One region of the Dactylosporangium sp. CS-047395 genome, then DNA from elsewhere that is predicted to be linked to it. Evidence: riboswitches for the same ligand, from Rfam matches in the RefSeq annotation. Region 1 holds a riboswitch; the other holds the start of a gene.
The links. A riboswitch is a leader RNA that binds a small molecule or an ion and turns the genes downstream of it on or off. The one in region 1 is predicted to bind glycine.

Region 1 (4,989 bases):
GCCCGTACCAGAGCCGCCCTGGAGGTTTTGTGATCACGCTGCGCCCGGCCGCCGAGTGCCGGTATGACCTGGTGTCGCTGGGCGAGGTCATGCTCCGCCTCGACCCGGGCGAGGGCCGCATCCGCACCGCGCGGCAGTTCCGGGCGTGGGAGGGCGGCGGCGAATACAACGTGGCCCGCGGGCTGCGCCGCTGCTTCGGCCTGCGCACCGGCCTGGTCAGCGCGTTCGCCGACAACGAGGTGGGCCGGCTGCTGGAGGACCTGATCCTGCAGGGCGGGGTGGACACCACGTTCGTGCGCTGGGTGCCGTACGACGGGATCGGCCGCACCGTCCGCAACGGCCTCAACTTCACCGAGCGCGGCTTCGGCGTCCGCGGCGCCGTCGGCGTCTCCGACCGCGGCCACACCGCGGCCGGTCAGCTGCGCCCCGAGGACGTCGACTGGGAGCACCTCTTCGGCGAGCTCGGCGTGCGCTGGCTGCACACCGGCGGCATCTACGCGGCGCTGTCCGCGACCACCCCGGACACCATCGAGGCCTGCCTGACCGCCGCCCGCCGGCACGGCACCGTGATCTCCTACGACCTGAACTACCGCCCGAGCCTGTGGAAGGCGATCGGCGGCCAGGAGCGCGCCCGCGAGGTCAACCGCCGGCTGGCCGCCCTCGTCGACGTGATGATCGGCAACGAGGAGGACTTCACCGCCTGCCTCGGCCTGGAGGTCCCCGACACCGACATCCACACCGGCGCGCTCGACTCGGCCAACTTCCGCACGATGATCACCGCGGCGGTCAAGGCGTACCCGAACTTCCAGGTCGTCGCGACCACCCTGCGCGGCGTGCACACGGCCACGGTCAACGACTGGGGCGCGATCGCGTGGGCCGGCGGGGAGTTCGCCGAGGCCACCCACCGCCCGGCCCTGGAGATCCTGGACCGGGTCGGCGGCGGCGACAGCTTCGCCTCGGGGCTCATCTACGGGCTGATGACCTTCGGCGATGTAGCGACGGCGGTCGAGTACGGCGCCGCCCACGGCGCGCTTGCCATGACGACCCCTGGCGACACCTCGATGGCAAGCCTCAAGGAGGTAGAGGCCCTGGTCAAGGGCGCCGGCGCCCGCGTGCAGCGCTAACCCAGGACTTGCGCCAACCGGGGCAGCGCGGCGAGCGGGTCGGGCTCGGCCGGGACCATGACCACGCTCGTCGCGCCGGCGGCGTGGCGGGCGGCGATCTGGGCGCGGACCTCGTCGGGGGTGCCGGCCAGGGACAGCTCCCGCACCCAGGCGTCGGGCAGGGTGGCGGCGAACGCCTCCCGGCTCGGCGCCTCCCGGCGGTGCCGGGCCAGGTCGTCGGCGAAGGGCAGCGGGGCCAGGTGCGGGGCCCAGTCCGGCTCGCCGATCCAGACCAGCCCCGGCCGCACGAGGTCGCGCGCGGTTGCCCCGTCGTCGGCGACCACCGCGACGTCGTACGTGATGACCTGCGCCCCGGCGGTGAGGCGGGCGACGGCGCCGGCGATGTACGGGGGCGCCGCCGGTTCGGCCAGCAGCAGCCCGTCGGAGACCTCGCCCGCCACGGCGATGGACTTCGGGCCGCGGACGCCGAGGACCACAGGGGGTACCAGCGAAGGCTGTTCGATGGTGACGCCCTCGACCCGGACGTAGCGGCCGGCGGGCGGGCCCGGCTCGCCGCGCAGCAGGGTGCGCACGGCGACGGTGAACTCGCGCAGGAGGGTCAGCGGGCTTGCCGGGTGGGCGCCGACCGAGCGCATCCAGGCCGGCATGCCGTGGCCGATGCCGGCGATCAACCGGCCCGGGAACAGCTGCGCGAGGGTGGCCAGCTCCATCGCGGCGAAGGCGGCGTTGCGGGCGCCCGCGGGGAGGATGCCGATGCCGACCACGATCCTTTCGGTGGCCGCCAGCACCGCGCCGGCCTGCGCCACGCCGCCGCGGAAGCCGAGGTCCTCGACCACCCACAGCTCGTCGAAGCCGAGCTCCTCGGCCCGGCGGGCGTAGGCCAGCACCCGATCCGCGGGCAGGTCCCGCGGCAACATCACGCCGATACGCGCCATCACGACAGCTTCGCATGCCGGGCGAGGAGCTCGATCTGGCCGGGGTCGTCGCCCCAGCAGTACAGGATCAGCTCGTCGGCGCCGAACTCCCGGTAGGCGGCCACGGTCTCGGCCAGCTGCCCGGGGTCGCTGATCGGCTCGCCCCAGCCCTCGCGGCCGGTGAAGGCGTAGTACGCGGCGGCCGCCCCGCGGGCCCGATCGAGCGACGCCGGCGTGGCCGCGTTCACCTGGCAGACCAGCCGGGGCCGGCCCGCGCGACCGGCGGCCCGCCACTGCTCCTGGACCGTGTCGACCAGCTTTCCGGCCCACTGCAGCGGCGCCGCGCACAGGAAGCCGGCCTCGAAGCGGGCCACCCGGGCCAGGGCGGCCGGGGCGAAGCCGCCGATGAGCAGCGGCGGAGCGGCGGACGGGCCGATGGGCGTCGTCGGGTACGGCGCCCCGCCCCAGATCGCCCGCAGGTCGCCCAGCATCCGGTCCATCACCGCGCCGCGCTGGGAGAGTGGCACGCCCGCGGCCGCGTGGTCGTCCGCGCGCCCGCCGACGCCGACGCCGAGCCGGAACCGGCCGCCGGACATCAGCTGGAGGGTGGCCGCCTGCTTGGCCAGCAGGGCCGTGCCGCGCAGCGGGGCCAGCAGGACCTCGGTCTGCAGCCGGATGCGCGTGGTGGCCCCGGCCAGCAGGGCGAGCGCGACGAGCGGTTCGGGGTTGTCGTAGGCGAGCCGGTCCAGCAGCGCGACGCTCGCGAAACCGGCGGCTTCGGCGCGGCGGGCCCAGTCGAGCAGCCGCGGCGGGTCGCTGACGGGCAGGCCAAGACCAAGTTCCATGATTCGGTACTCCCTGAAGGTGGGCAGCAGGCATCCAGTGCTGTCGCCACCTCCTCCTCGCGACTTACGCGAGGTCCCGCCCCCATCTGCGACGTGTCTCCACGGGGGCGGAATCCGGAGTTCCGCGGATCAGTGTACCGTCGGCCTGACAACCGCATAGCACGCCGCATCACCTGCGACGGGAGAGTCCTCTGGCAACAGGGGCGCCGAAGGAGCAACTCCTCCCCGGGAATCTCTCAGGCCCACGTACCGCCGCGGGTAGGCGACTCTGAAAAGCCGGGACGCCGCGTCCCGCGCCCACGGTGCAAACCGCCCACCACGGCGGTGAAGCTCTCAGGCATTCGATGACAGAGCGGGGAGGCCCACCCTCGACACCAGGGGAGCCTTCCGTGACGCTCAGCGCCTTCGACCTGTACTCCATCGGCATCGGCCCGTCCAGCTCGCACACCGTCGGGCCGATGCGCGCCGGCCGCCGCTTCGCCGCCCGCCTGGCCGACGACGGGCTGCTGCCGCGGGTCGGGCGGGTCAAGGCCGAGCTGTTCGGGTCGCTCGGGGCGACCGGGCACGGGCACGGCTCGCCCAAGGCGGTCCTGCTCGGCCTGGAGGGCGCCGACCCGGCCACCGTGGACACCGAGGCCGAGGCGGGGCGCGACGGGCGGATCGCGCTCCTCGGCGAGCACGCCATCGCCTTCGATCCAGACGCCGATCTTGTACTGCACCGTCGCCGCAGCCTCCCCGAGCACCCCAACGGCATGCGGTTCACCGCGTGGGACGGTGCGGGGGAGGAGTTGCTGGCCCGCACGTACTTCTCGGTCGGCGGCGGTTTCGTGGTCGGACCGGACGGGGTGATCGCCGAGGCCGACGTGCCGCTGAAGTTCCCGTTCACGACCGGCGGCGAGCTGCTCGCCCACTGCGAGGGGCGCTCGATCTCGGACGTGATGCTGGCCAACGAGCTGTCCTGGCGCTCGGAGCCCGCGATCCGGGCCGAACTCCTGCACATCTGGTCGGTGATGCAGGAGTGCGTGCACAACGGCTGCACCCGCCCGGAGGGCGTCCTGCCCGGGGGTTTGCAAGTTCGCCGGCGGGCGCCTCGACTTCACGCCGACTTGTCGCACAAATCGGACATGTCCGACCCGCTGCACGTCATGGACTGGCTCAACCTGTACGCCCTGGCCGTCAACGAGGAGAACGCCTCCGGCGGCCGGGTCGTCACCGCGCCCACCAACGGCGCCGCCGGCATCATCCCGGCCGTCCTGCACTACTACACGCGGTTCGTGCCGGGCGCCGACGACGACGGCGTGGTCCGGTTCCTGCTCGCCGCCGCGGCCGTCGGGATCATCATCAAGGGCAATGCCTCGATCTCCGGCGCCGAGGTCGGCTGCCAGGGCGAGGTCGGCTCGGCCTGCGCCATGGCCGCGGCCGGGCTGTGCGAGGCCCTCGGCGGCAGCCCCGGCCAGGTCGAGAACGCGGCCGAGATCGGCCTCGAGCACAACCTCGGCCTGACCTGCGACCCGGTCGGCGGCCTGGTGCAGATCCCGTGCATCGAGCGCAACGCGATCGCCAGCGTCAAGGCGGTCAACGCGGCCCGGCTCGCCCTCAACGGCGACGGCGCCCACCACGTCACCCTCGACAAAGTGGTCAAGACCATGCGCGAGACCGGCCGCGACATGTCCGTGAAGTACAAGGAGACCGCCCGAGGAGGGCTGGCCGTCACCGTGATCGAGTGCTAGTGAGAAGCTTTCGGGCATGGCACTGGGCGTGGTGGCGCGCATCGGACGGTTCTGCTTCCGGCACCGCTGGTCGGTGATCGGCCTCTGGCTGGTCGTGGTCGTGCTCGGCGGGCTCAGCTTCGGGCCCGTGTTCTCGGCGATCGCGGACCCGAGCAACCCGAAGCACGTCGAGTCGATCGACGGCATGGATGCCATCGCCACCGGTAACGACTCCAGCGGCACGGTCATCGGGCTGCTCGACGACGTCGACCCGAAGGCGCCCGCGGTGAAGTCGGCCGTCGACGCCGCCGCGGCCGACCTGACCGGGGCGTCCGGCGTGACCTCGGTGGCCACCCCGTTCTCGGTTCCCGCGGCGCAGGCCCCGGCCTACCTGGCC
Region 2 (4,989 bases), 950 kb from region 1:
GTGCGTCAGGTAGGACGACGCGCGGCGCAGCTCGGCCGGGACCGCGTCGGTGGTGTCGAGCCCGGTGACGTCGGCGTGCCCGAGACCGAACGCGGCGAGCACGTCGCGCAGGTGGCCGAAGGTGGTCGTCTCGTCGCAGGCGATCCCGATCCGGTCGGCGTCGACGCGCCGCAGGTTGATCCCGCGCTCCGCGGCTGCGGCGACGACGGCGTCGGCACCGGACGGTACAACCGCGGAAATCGTGTCGAAGAAGGCACCGTGCTCGACGGTGATCCCGCCCGCGCGCAGCCCCGCGGCCAGCCGGACGGCCATGTCGTGGGTGCGCGCCGCGATCTCCCGCAGCCCGTCGGGGCCGTGGTAGACCGCGTACATGCTGGAGGTGACGGCGAGCAGCACCTGCGCGGTGCAGATGTTGCTGGTCGCCTTCTCGCGGCGGATGTGCTGCTCGCGGGTCTGCAGCGCGAGGCGGTAGGCCGGGGCGCCGCCCGCGTCCTTCGACACGCCGACGAGCCGGCCGGGCAGGGTGCGCTCGAGGCCCTGGCGGACCGAGATGTACCCGGCGTGCGGGCCGCCGAAGCCCATCGGCACGCCGAGGCGCTGGGCGCTGCCGACGGCGACGTCCGCGCCGATCGCGCCCGGCTCGCGCAGCACGCACAGGGCCAGCAGGTCGGCGGCGACGGTGACGATCGCGCCCCGCTCGTGGGCCAGCGCGACGAGCGCCTCGTGGTCGCGGACCGCCCCGGACGCGCCCGGGTACTGCAGGTGCAGCCCGAAGAACGCCTCCGGCAGCTCCTCGGCGCCCAGCTCGAGCACCCGCACCTCGATGCCGAGCGGCTCGGCCCGGGTCCGGATGACGGCGAGCGTCTGCGGCAGGACGTCGGCGTCCACGACGTACACGTCGGCCTTGACCTTGGAGGAGCGCCGCGCGAGCGTCATCGCCTCCGCGGCCGCGGTCGCCTCGTCCAGCAGCGACGCACCGGCGACGGGCAGCCCGGTCAGGTCGGCCACGACGGTCTGGAAGTTCAGCAGCGCTTCGAGCCGCCCCTGAGAGATTTCCGGTTGGTACGGTGTGTAGGCCGTGTACCACGCCGGGTCCTCGAGCACGTTGCGCACGATCACGGGCGGGGTGTGCGTCCCGTAGTACCCGACGCCGATCATCGACACGAGCGGCCGGTTCGCCGCCGCGAGCGCCCGCAGCTCGGCGAGCACCTCAGCCTCGGACGCGGCCGGCGGAAGCTCGAGCGGCTGGTGCCACCGGATCGAGCCGGGGATGGCGGCGCTCATGAGCTCTTCGACCGTCTCGTACCCGACGGTCTTGAGCATGCGGGCCTGCTCGTCGGCGCTGGGGCCGATGTGCCGCGCGGCAAAATTGGACATATAGCCACACTCTCTGGGTCGCGGACAGGGGCGGACGGATGCGCGTCCTCCCCCTCTGTCGCTTACTCCAGAGGTGCCAACCCGATGCGGTCCTTTGTGCCTGAGAGGTTCCGGGGAGGATTTGCCCCTTCGGCGTCGCTGTGTTCCTGCCCAGCGATCTCTCCCGCACGGGTATTGCCGGCAGTCCTACCCTACCAACTGTGCAGGACTTGACCATCGTGGCGAAGCACACGATCTCCTCGGCGATCGCCGGCTCCCGCGCACCCGGCCCGGGTTCGAACTCCGACCGGCGGGATGTGCTTCAGGTTCCGGTGGCCGCGTCCTGGTCCGAGAACCAGCCTCGCACACCTGCGCCGGCCCCGCGTCCCGAGCGGTCCGCATGGCAGCTCGCCGCCCGGCAGCCCGACCGGCGAGGCAACCCAAGCGACCGAAGGCGCGCCGACCGGCCTCACCCGTCCGAAACCGTCGACGAGATCCTGAACCGCGCGGAGCCCCTCGATGCCTGACTCCCCCGACCACGACGGCCCCGACCACGACGGCGCCGACCACGACGGGCCGGATCGAGCCCGGACCGGGCGGGCCGAGACGATCGCCGCCTTCCACGCCGGCCTCGACGGCCCGTCGTGGCGCGTCGCCGGCTGGGGCAGCGCCGAACTGCAGCGCGCCCGCTTCGACGCCCTCACCCGCACCGCGGACTACGCCGGCGGCACCGTCCTCGACTGGGGCTGCGGCCCCGGCGACCTGTTCTTCCACCTCCGCGCCATGCACCTCCCGCTGGACTACACCGGCGTCGACCTGGACCCGCGGATGGTCGCCCTGGCCGAGTCCCGCGGCGTCCCCGAGGTGTCGCTGCTCCCACCGGGCCAGGCCCCCGGCGGCCGCTACGACTTCGTGTTCGCCAGCGGGATCTTCCAGTTCGCCGATCCGGCCGATCCCCTCTACTACCTCAGCATTTTAGAACACGCGTACGACATTTCCCGCCGAGCCGCGGCCGTCACCTTCCTCAGCGCCCAGCGCCCCCCGGAGGCGCGAGCGGCCGACGAGCTGTACGCCGACCCGGCCGTCCTGGCCCGCTTCGCCGCCGCCCTCACCACCCGCTGGCGGATCGACCACAGCTACCACCCGGACGGCGGCGACTTCACGATCGCGCTGTTCCGCTAGCGCCGAGCTCCCGCAACAACCACTCCAGGTCACCGGGCAGATCGGGGTCGTGCCCGGACGGCTCCGCCGCGAGACCGAGCCGGCGCCGGATGCCGGGCCGGAGGTCGTCGGCCGGGTGCTCCAGGAACTCGACGAATGCCTGCGCGGTGCCGTGCCGACGGGCCGCCCGGAGCAGCACGGCGAGCACCGCGGCCCCGGCCTGGCCGACGACGTCGTACGCGGCCCAGTTGTCGTCGGTCCAGGCCCGCGGGTCCACGACGAGCCGGGCCAGGACGTGACGCTCATCCGCGGACCCGGCCACGGCGTCGAGCAGCGCGGCCGCCGAGTGTGGGAGGCGGTCGAGGAGGCGCAGCAGCTCCAGCCAGGTCTCCTCGGGCAGCGCGGCGACACGCTCGGGCACACCGATGAGCCCGGCGATCGTCCGATCGACGGCGTCGAGGTCCCGGCCCGCCTGCGCGAGGATGAGCGCGTACTGGACTGCGGCCTCGAGGGTGGCCCCGCCGAGGGCCAGCTCTGGCGGGTCCGGCCAGGCGTTGCCGTACCGCGCGGCGCGCAGGAGGGCCCCGCGACCGGCGAGCGCAGCGGCTCGTCCCGCCGGGAGACCAGCCTGAGCTGGTTCATCAGCCAGAGCTGGTTCGTAGCCGCCGTCACGCCGATCAGCGTGCCGGCGTCGACCGGCGGCAGGCGCTCGAGCTCGGCGAGCGTGCCCGGAGCCTCCCAGACCTCCGGCAACGCCTGGGAGCCGGCCAGCAGGACGGCATCGGCGAACGCCGAGTTCGGCACGATGTCCAGGTTCGGCGGCAGCACCCCACCCTCGCGCACGTCCAGCGCCAGCCGCTCCCAGTGCGTGTCGAAGCCCGCAGCGTCCAGGAAGTCCAGGGCCCGCCGCATCATCACGTGGCCGCCCGGCTCGGAGCGGCCGACCAGATACGTGGCCAGCCCCGCGGTCAGGTCGTCGGCCAGCCCGACCGCGACCACGGCGGCCTCGTACACCGCGTCCCGCGCCACCTCCGGCCCGCCGTACTCGACGCCGGTCGCGCGGTGGAATTCGACGGTCGTTCCGTTCCGGGTGCCGTGAATGACGCCGGCCAGGCCGAGCAGGGACTTCGACGGGAACCAGGAGCGCCACAGCGAGGTGAGCCGCGCCCAGTCCGAGGTCGCGTCGTCGGAAGGGGTGTCCGCCACGGCGATCCCGCCGAGGACCGCGCTGAGCACGACGAGATTCAGGCTGTACACCGAAAGGGAACCCAGCAGCGGCAGGGCCGGATAGGGCGCCCGTGCGGCCCCCTCGGTGAACCAGCGCGGCGGGGCGGCGTGCAGGGCAAGGAACAGCTGCCGCTCCACCACGGCGTGCAGCGCCGCCGTGAAGTCCGCCGGGGACAGGTCCGCGGCCGCGAGGCGGTGCGGCAGCCACTCGTGCAGCATCTGGGCGACCAGCGGGCGGTGGTGCAGCGCCTCGAAGGCGAGCGCGGCGTAGCAGGCGTCGCCCGGGTCGGCGAGCTTGGCGGAGAGGTCGGCGGCCAGCAGCGGGCTCGTGCCGTACACGTGGATCTGGGAGGCGAGCAGGACGATCCGGCGCAGGATCAGGTCGGCGGTGAGGAACTCGCCGAAGGTGTTGTGCAGGAACTCGAACGAGGCCGCCGCGCCGCGCGAGGAGTCGTCGGGGTCGCCGGAGCGGCTGCGGGACTCGTGGATGAAGAAGAAGCTGCCCAGCAGCGTGTCGGCCGGGCTCAGCGTGGCGCCCTCGGCCCGGTGCAGGGAGCCGTGGTACGCGAGGTCGGCGCCCAGGTCGGCCCGGCTGATGTGCACGGCGCGGCGGTTGAACATGCCCAGCGCGGCCAGGCCGAGGCGGTCCAGCTCCCGGTCGAGCGCGGCCCGGCGCTCGGCGGCGGCGGCGGCGGACCAGGCCGCGGCGGCCGCGTCGCCCTTCGTCAGTTCGCGTTCGATGAACCGGGACAGCAGGCTGTGGTACAGCGACGTGCGATCGAGCGCCGCATCGCCGAGCTGGTTGGCCTGCGAGTCGTAGATGGCCAGCAGCAGCAGGAGCAGCGGCTGCCCGGCCAGGTCGCGCACGCCCGGGTCGGCCGGCGGGGTGAACGGGCGCACGCCGGTGCGCTCGTAGTAGCCGGCGTTGAGGGCGTTCCAGTCCCGGGCCCAGGTGCGCTGCCGGTCGGGGTCGAACTCGGCCAGCTGCAGCACGGTGGTGCCGGCCGGGACGGCGGCCTTGTCGATGAGCGTGACGCGGCTGGTGACGAGGACCCGCACCGGGCGGTCGAGGGCCAGCTCGCGGCGCTGGAAGGCGTGCACCTGCTGCAGGTAGTCGGCGAAGACCTGGCCGTTGGACTGCAGCAGCTCGTCGTAGCCGTCGAGGATGACGAGCATCGGCTGCCCGGCGAGGGCCCGGCCCAGTTCGGCCCAGTTGACGGCCCGGCCGGAGTCGAGCCGGATCTG

Region 2: it holds a riboswitch for glycine, as region 1 does, so the genes downstream of both, gcvP (aminomethyl-transferring glycine dehydrogenase) here and ACQP00_RS40460 (L-serine ammonia-lyase) in region 1, are expected to answer to the same signal.

What each region holds. Positions count from the first base shown of each region.
Region 1 covers NZ_CP192015.1:8,666,591-8,671,579, reverse strand. Annotated here, with positions in the region: gene eda (bifunctional 4-hydroxy-2-oxoglutarate aldolase/2-dehydro-3-deoxy-phosphogluconate aldolase) at 1-33, shown strand, start outside; gene ACQP00_RS40475 (sugar kinase) at 30-1,124, shown strand; gene ACQP00_RS40470 (LLM class flavin-dependent oxidoreductase) at 1,121-2,059, opposite strand; gene ACQP00_RS40465 (LLM class flavin-dependent oxidoreductase) at 2,059-2,883, opposite strand; glycine riboswitch at 3,053-3,145, shown strand; glycine riboswitch at 3,146-3,244, shown strand; gene ACQP00_RS40460 (L-serine ammonia-lyase) at 3,273-4,613, shown strand; gene ACQP00_RS40455 (MMPL family transporter) at 4,630-4,989, shown strand, end outside.
Region 2 covers NZ_CP192015.1:7,719,452-7,724,440, forward strand. Annotated here, with positions in the region: gene gcvP (aminomethyl-transferring glycine dehydrogenase) at 1-1,377, opposite strand, end outside; glycine riboswitch at 1,455-1,553, opposite strand; gene ACQP00_RS36410 (hypothetical protein) at 1,578-1,883, shown strand; gene ACQP00_RS36415 (class I SAM-dependent methyltransferase) at 1,876-2,538, shown strand.